2 regions of the Chryseobacterium sp. 'Rf worker isolate 10' genome follow, and region 1 is predicted to be linked to the other one. Evidence: riboswitches for the same ligand, from Rfam matches in the RefSeq annotation. Region 1 holds a riboswitch; the other holds the start of a gene.
The links. Region 1 has a riboswitch for S-adenosylmethionine ahead of LKL37_RS20605 (TonB-dependent receptor plug domain-containing protein). Riboswitches for the same ligand answer to the same signal wherever they lie in the genome.

Region 2: it holds a riboswitch for S-adenosylmethionine, as region 1 does, so the genes downstream of both, LKL37_RS17775 (alpha/beta fold hydrolase) here and LKL37_RS20605 (TonB-dependent receptor plug domain-containing protein) in region 1, are expected to answer to the same signal.

Annotation. Positions count from the first base shown of each region.
Region 1 covers NZ_JBOZOF010000005.1:186,113-190,332, forward strand. The annotation lists gene LKL37_RS20600 (APC family permease) at 1-249, opposite strand, end outside; gene LKL37_RS20605 (TonB-dependent receptor plug domain-containing protein) at 257-2,680, opposite strand; SAM riboswitch class I at 2,774-2,879, opposite strand; gene LKL37_RS20610 (alpha-amylase family glycosyl hydrolase) at 2,971-4,220, opposite strand, start outside.
Region 2 covers NZ_JBOZOF010000003.1:735,568-739,787, forward strand. The annotation lists gene LKL37_RS17770 (MGH1-like glycoside hydrolase domain-containing protein) at 1-1,850, opposite strand, end outside; SAM riboswitch class I at 2,039-2,145, shown strand; gene LKL37_RS17775 (alpha/beta fold hydrolase) at 2,207-3,151, shown strand; gene LKL37_RS17780 (ACT domain-containing protein) at 3,151-4,220, shown strand, end outside.

The sequences.
Region 1 (4,220 bases):
ATGATAGGTTTCTTTAAGATAGATAAAATCGCCGCCGTTTCCTTTAAAATGCGAGCCTAATTCGGCATAGCAGAAAGCCCCAAACAAAGCAAGAATTCCTCCGATGCCCCATAGCAGAAAAATACTGTAGGTATTGGTAATATCGGATAACTGGAAGCCCAGGGTTGTAAAAATTCCTGTTCCGATCATATTGGAAACCACGATGGCTGCGGCTGTTTTCCAGCCAATCTGATGTGAGGTAGTACTCATCTAATGATTAAAAATTAAAATTAAGCCTTCCAAAGAAGTAATTCCCCAGTGTTCCCATCTGAACCGGCGCATATTTGAATACTCCATAATATGAATTTTCATAAATCTGGCGATCCGGGAAGACATCAAATACATTGTTAGCTCCTACAGTAAAGTTGATACTTTTTGTAATATCATATCCAACACTGATGTCGGTTACTACTTTCGGAGAAAACTCCTGCACGCTTCCAAATGGATAGCCATCTCTTATTACTTTACCAAAATAGGTATTTCTTACGAGAAAATTGAACTTCCCGATTCCATAATTTAATCCTAATGAAGCTTTTGTTTTGGGTGACAAAGTTTCAATGATATTGATCTGATCCGGACCAAAGAATTCATTTTGTGGAGTTCCTAAGTTTTCCGGAAAATGGAAATCTGTGATTTTTGTTTCTGTATAGTTTCCGGCAAGATTCATATTTAATTTTCCGTTACCGAGAATCCAGTCATAGGAAACGACTACATCTACTCCTTTTGTTTCCGTATCAATGGCATTGGCAAAGAATCTTCCGCTTTCAACCTTAAACTGATCCAGTCTTGGATCGGTAATATTGCTGGTAATCACAATCCTGTTTTTTACCTTTATCCAGTATCCATCTACGGTAATAAATAATCCTTTTACGGGTTTTAAAGTGAATCCTGCACTTCCATTGACAGAAGTTTCCTGTTTGAGTTTATCAAATCCAAGAATTCTCGCTGCATCGCTATCATTTCTGAAAATTCCTTTGGTTACAATTCCGGAACCGGAAGTGGAAATATCGGCATAAGAGTTATTAAAATACTGCTGTTGAAGAGAAGGTGCTCTGAATCCTGTTCCTACCGCTGCTCTTACTGCATAGTTTTTTACAAACTCATATCGCACCGCCAATTTTCCATTCAGCGTATTTCCAAAATCTGAATAATTTTCAAATCTTGCAGCCGCATCAATATTCAGTTTTTTATCTAAATCATAGGAAACATCTGCATACACTGCTGCTGAATGTCTGTCTTTCTTCAATGCATTATTTGGAGAAAACCCAATAAAAGATTGAGATCCGCCCGCACCAAGTACTGTTGATCCTTCTGTGGCAACATTTCCGTTGATGTCATATTGAGTGTAAGATGCTTCATCACCCGCTTTGATCTGGTATTGTTCAAATCTGAATTCTCCTCCAAATGCAATATTGAAACGGTTGATATTTTTGGAAACATCAAGATTAATGGTATTCTGAAGGAAGCTGTGTGCTCCGGCATAAAATCGGGTGGGTGATTTTACCCCCAGTGAAGCATTATTTGTATTGTTTACATTATAATTGAAGGTGTTGCTTCCAAAGGTATTGCTAAGGTCAAAAAACCAGTCATTCACATTATATTTTGCTCCTACGGCGTAAGAAAGATCATAAACCTGAGATTCAAGGCTTGCCTGAAACCCGTTTGGATAAATGGATGAAACAACATTAGACGTTTCGCTCGGAAGTCTTCTGAAGCCAAACCCTTTTCCTTCTTTGATACTGAACCCTCCAAAAGAATAGACTTTAAAATGATCGTTAAAAGGATATTCTGCGTTGAAAAACAGCTGGCCCTGTCTGATTTGTGCATCTCCGATCTGAAAATTAAAATCGTCACGGGTTAATCCTCTTTCTTGAATCTTTGCATCATCTGCCGCTCTTGCTGCTGCAGGATCATCGGCAAATGCATACGCAAAATTATTCCCGAAAATATCGAGGTCGTGATTTTGTGTTCTTGTGGTTTTCCCTCTGTGGCTTAATTGTAATGAAAGATTAATATAACTGTCTTTTTTTCCTAATGAAGTTCCGTAGTTGGCTCCTGCCTGGTAAGTGTCACCGTCGTTTCTTCCGGTTAAGCCGTAAGTAAGGCTGGCTGATGCTCCGGCATTTTTTTTAAGAATAATATTGATTACTCCTGCAATGGCATCAGAACCGTATTGTGCGGCAGCTCCGTCTCTTAAGACTTCAATTCTATCAATTGCAATCACCGGAATGGTGCTCAGATCTGTTCCTACTGAGCCATTTCCTACTGTATTCTGGTAATTTACTAAAGACGTAGAATGCCTTCTTTTTCCGTTAAGCAGCACCAGAACCTGATCAGGTCCCATTCCTCTCAGAGTTACGGGATCAATATGTTCTGTACCATCTGAGGCAGACTGCCTCACTGCATTAAACGATGGAATGACATAGTTCAGGAGATCCTGAGCAGTCATTTGCGGAGAACTTCTCTGGATTTTATCGATATTAATTACATCTACAGGAACTGGAGTCTCCAGCTTTGTTCTTTTGACATTCCGGTTTCCGACGATGATGATATCCTCGATCTGATTTCCCTTTTCCTCACTTTCCTGAGCAGCAACCAGAATTGCTCCAAGCAATAATACAGCTGTACTTAATTTTTTCATTTTTATTCTTGCCAATTAATAATGTGGGTCTGACGGATGTTTCCGCAGATACATAAGATTTCAAGAAATGGAATTCATATAGAGTATTGACTTCACTTATCTCCCCCAAAGGGTTGGAATTAGCACCTTTACACTTCTGGAACCGTGCAGGTTGCTAAGGTTTCACGGGGCCAAATCCCTCCACCTTTCTTGATAAATCTACTGCAAAAGTAGACTATTTTTTTAAATGTACAAAAAAGGCAAACCTGCTATGCTGCAAATTTGCCTTTTTATGATTTTTATGATTTATTTTATTGAACAATCATCTTTTGAATGGCTATTCCTGTATCCGATTTCAGCTGTACCAGATACGTTCCTGCAGGATAACTGATTTTCGCTTCATACGCACCGTTTTCTTTGTTCAGTTTGAATGAATCCAGTCTTTTACCCGTCATATCAAAAATTGAAATTTCTCCGTTTTTCGCTTTGCTGAAAACTAATTTAGCTGTCCCATTTTTTACCGGATTATCTGCAATCTGAAGGGATAATTTGTTGGCTGCATTTGCATCTGCTGTTGACAAAGTACCTGCATAATTTCCAAAAATTCTGAATTCTCCCGGCTGTAAAGTAATCGGAGCCGTTGTGGAAATTACGTTTGAAATACTGTCATCCATCAGATTCTGCCATTGACCTGTGTAAGGGAAATAAGGCACTACATTCTGTACGGATGTAGTATAATTAGCCAATACCACAACATTCTTGGTTCCTGTTGTAATAGCTGTATCATACACGTAAATTCTTGTGATCAGACCATTAGGATCATTCGTAAGGTTATTGGATTCTATACTGTACGTTTTAGATTTAAAAACCGGATAGGTATTTCTGATATTGATGATTTTAGCCCAAGTATCGTAAACAGCCTTTCTGTTGGCATTGGTATCATATCCTAAAGTGAATGCAATTGGTTTCTCATCGGTTCTGCAGCCGCTGTCGATAGTACCGTTTGCACATCTGTTGATGCTGAATTCATATCCTAATTCTCCGAACTGCCAGATCATTTTCGGACCGGGAATAGTGAAGAAGGTGGCACCGAAAGTTTTCATTCTTTCAAGAGCGGTATTCAGGTCTTTCACATTATAACTTCCGTTAGTCGCTCCGTATGCAAGATTTTTAAACATTAATCTTTCTTCATCATGGCTTTCTCCATAGCCTACAGCACTCATATTGGTAAAGCCGTGAAGACTGTGGTTCATACGGTCATAATTGCTGTTTTCCTGATATCCCATTGTATTCTGATTGTAAGGATCGGTCTGCTTATTCCAAAGCATAACGCCTTTTCCTTCTGCTATTCTGTAGTTCGCCCATTGCTGTTCTTCCGCATCTGTTCCAAGGTGTTCGAATATCATGTAAGAGTTCGGGTCCAGAGCCCATTGTCTGTCTGCATAGTGTTTCATGATATCCACTCTGTCCTGCTGATAAGCGTTGGTACAGGCTTCATCGTTTTCAGAACAGCTTTGGGTAAATCCTTTTGTTAGATCCCAACGGAATCCGTCTATGTGAT
Region 2 (4,220 bases), on a different contig from region 1:
CCAAGCTGTAGTACATCATAAAAGAATCCGTCTTCCTCATTCCAGAGACCTTTCGTTCCTTCCCCCAGATTTTCCATCGCTTCAGCAATATAAAGGTAATGCTCAAAAAACTTGATCGCCATATCTTCATAGACCTGGTAATATTGGGCAAGTTCCATCGCAATACGCATCATATTCAGTGCATACATTGCCATCCAGCTTGTTCCGTCTGCCTGTTCAAGGTGCTGGCCGTCCTTTAGTTCCATATTTCGGTCAAAAGCTCCGATATTATCGAGACCAAGAAAACCTCCTCCAAAGATGTTTTTCCCGTTTTTATCCTTTCGGTTCACCCACCACGTGAAATTAAGAAGCAGTTTCTGAAATACTTTCTCTAAGAATAATAAATCCGGTTTTCCGTTATTTTTTTCATCAATTTTAAAAACACGGAAGCATGACCACGCATGTACGGGCGGATTCACGTCACTCATATTCCATTCATAGGCAGGAAGCTGGCCGTTAGGATGCATATACCATTCTTTCGTAAGTAACAGAAGCTGTCCTTTAGCAAATTCTGCATCGATGATAGAAAAAGGAACACAGTGAAATGCCAGATCCCACGTAGCATACCATGGATATTCCCATTTGTCAGGCATGGAAATAATATCCTTATTGTGGAGATGATTCCATTCTGTATTTCTTACATATTCGTTGAAATTTCTTGGGGCTTCAAAGTTGGGATCACCTTTCAGCCATTTTCCGATATTATAATGATAGAACTGTTTATTCCAAAGCAGTCCTGCAAAAGCCTGCCTCTGGACATTTCTTTCATCTTCGTTTACGGTGTCATTCTGAACTTCTTTATAAAAATCCTCAGCTTCAGCCTGCCGAGTATTGAAAATTTCATCAAAGTTTTCAAAAGGTTCATCTGTCCCCTCAGGACATAATCTGAATTCAAAAACTTTTGATTCTCCTGCTCCAATAACTTCGTCAATCAGTAAAGAAGCTTTTGTACCTCTTTTTTCGGGATTTACTGTATCTGTTTTATGAATAATGAAATCATTGATTCCATCTTTGAAATAGGTGTTTTCACTTCTGGGAGCTCCGTAAAGCTTAGAAGTATTGGTTTCATTATCACAGAATAGACTTTGTGCATTTGAGTTTCTGGAATACAGTTTCTTGATAGAAATACTGTCGTGAGCAATGTTTATACTTCCATCATGAGAAGCATTGAGTTCTCCTTTATAAGTATTATATCCCCATTTCCAGTTGTTTCTGAACCATACAGTAGGAGCTACCAGAATAGGAGCTTCATGCTGGCTTCGGTTGCAGATCGTTACTCTGGCAAAAATATCATTGTGATCGGCTTTGCAATATTCAATGAAAATATCAAAATATTCATCATTATCGAAAATTCCGGTATCGAAAATTTCATATTCCGGTTCCTTTTTACTGCGTCTCCCGTTTTCTGCAATAAGGTCATCGTAAGGAAATTCGTTGATTGGATATTTGTAAACCATTTTCATATAGCTATGAGTAGGTGTATTATCCAGATAATAAAAGATTTCTTTGATGTCTTCCCCATGATTCCCCTGGGGGTTGCTCAATCCGAAGAACCTTTCTTTTATCATTTTGTCTTTCTTGTTCCAAAACGAAAACGAAAAACAAAAAATCTGCTTTACATCAGAAATTCCGGCAATACCTTCTTCACCCCAGCGGTAGGCATAGCTTTCGGCATTATTATGATTGGTAAAATTCCAGGCATTCCCGTTCGGGCTATAATCTTCGCGTACATTTCCCCACTGCCGGTTGCTTACATAAGGTCCCCAGTTTTTCCATTTGGTATCTTGTAATCTTTCTTTTTCAGCGGTCATATCTCATCATTTTTCCCCACGAAGTTAGTTTTTTTGAGGAGCAATTCCAATTTTTTTCATCTGAATAATTATTAATATAGTCTTGAAATACTTGTATTTAAGGGCTTTTTTGAATATTAAAATAATTTTTTTTTGAAATTAAAAGAAAAGAACTACCTTTGCATCATTCGTTCATTCAAATATTGAAAATGTTATCAAGAAAGGTTGAGGGATTAGACCCTATGAAACCTTAGCAACCCTTTGCGCAAGCAAAGAAGGTGCTACGTTCTACCAAAGTATTTTGGACAGATAACTCACTGAAGTTCTTTTTCAGCCATTTCCTGTGGCATTTTCAATTGTATTAAAATTTAATAGAATTGAAAACAGAATTAAACTATATTAATCTTTCGTATCAAACTTATTCCCAAAAGGAATACCATATCCCGTTAAGCTATCAGCTTTTTGGGAAAGATCTGTTTACAGCCCCTATCATTTTAATCAATCATGCTCTTACCGGAAATTCCAATGTATCCGGAGATAATGGCTGGTGGAAACAGTTGGTAGGAGAAAATCAGATTGTAGATACCGATAAATATACTGTTCTGTGCTTTAATATACCCGGAAACGGATATGACGATTTTTTAATTGAAGACTATGAAGACTTCACTCCTTCGGATATCGCAGCGATATTTCTGAAAGGGCTTGAAGCTTTACATATAAAAAATTTATATGCCATTATCGGAGGCTCTTTGGGAGGAGGGATTGCCTGGGAAATGCTTGCCAAGCAGCCGGATCTCGCAGAAATATTTATTCCTATAGCATGTGATTACAGAACGCACGACTGGCTTCATGCACAGTGTCTGGTTCAGAAATTTTTATTGAATGATAAAAAGGAACCATTACAGAAAGCAAGAATTCACGCCATGTTGTGTTACAGAACTCCACAGTCACTCAACGATAGATTTCAAAACCAATATAATCAGGACAAACAACGCCTGGAATCAGAAGACTGGTTGGTTTATCATGGCAATGCGATAAACGAAAGGTTTAGTTTAAAAGCATACAAGCTGATGAATCATCTCTTGATGAATATCAATGCTAATGAAATAGCACTGGAGAACATACAGGCACGAATGCACATGATCTCAGTAGATACAGACTTATTCTTCCCGGCTTCTGAAATCCGAATGTGTTTTGAAAACTTACAAGAGAAAAATAAGGATGTTTCTTATCACGAGATCCAATCTATACACGGGCATGATGCCTTCCTAATGGAATATCAACAATTAAATAATATCATTAAAAACATTTTACAGAAGTAATGAAAAATGCTAACGAAATAAAATTTTTGAAGAACAGATCAATCATCAAATTTGAAGGTGAAGATTTCCTGGGAGAAATCGGGATTGATGGACGAATTTTTAAAGCGCTTACTTTAGCGCGTATCAGTGTAGGAGTAATCTCTCAGCAGGCCATAGAAAACGGAATTTCTATCCTGGTTCAGGAAATTGATGCAGAAAAAGCAGTAGCCTGTCTTATTGATGAGTTCGAAGCAGAAAGAAAATCTGGAAAAGTTTCTCAAATCTATAGTATCAATAATGTTTCTGTAATCGGTTTTGTAGCAGAAGATTTCAATAAAGTCTTTGCAGAACTGGCAAGAAACAATGTTTTCCCATTGCTTTTGAATCAGGTAGCAGGAGAAAACAGAGTCAACATCGTAGTGACTTCCTCACAGGATGAAAAAACGAGAAACATTATAGAATCTGAAATTTTCAAAAAACCAAAGACAGTTCATCTGGCAATCATTGGTCATGGAAACGTAGGAAAGACATTGATACAACAGGTCTTGGAATCTGCAGAAGAAATTAAAAAGCGTAAAAAAATAGACCTTAAAGTAGTTGCAGTAGCTAATTCAAAGAAAATTGCCTTCAACAAAAAAGGATTTGATGCCAATTGGGGGGAAGAGGTTTTGACAGCAGAACATCCATCGAATGTAGAAGAACTGATTAATTTCTCCAATGAAAATCAATTGGAGAATCTAATTGTTGTGGATAATACAGCAAGCAAAGATTTTGTAAAAAACTATCATGCTTTAGCAGAAAATGGATTCGATCTTGTTTCTTCCAACAAAATTTTCAATACCCTTCCGATAGAAGAATACAGAAAACTAAGATATACGTTGAGTAAAAATAACAGACGTTATCTGTATGAAACCAATGTTGGTGCAGGTTTACCGTTAATTGATACCATTAAATTATTACACCTTTCAGGAGAAAATATCACAAGAATCAAAGGAGTGTTCTCCGGAACCTTGAGTTATGTTTTCAATAATTTTTCTTTGAGAGACGATAAATTCTCAACCATTATCAATGAAGCTTTGGAAAAAGGATA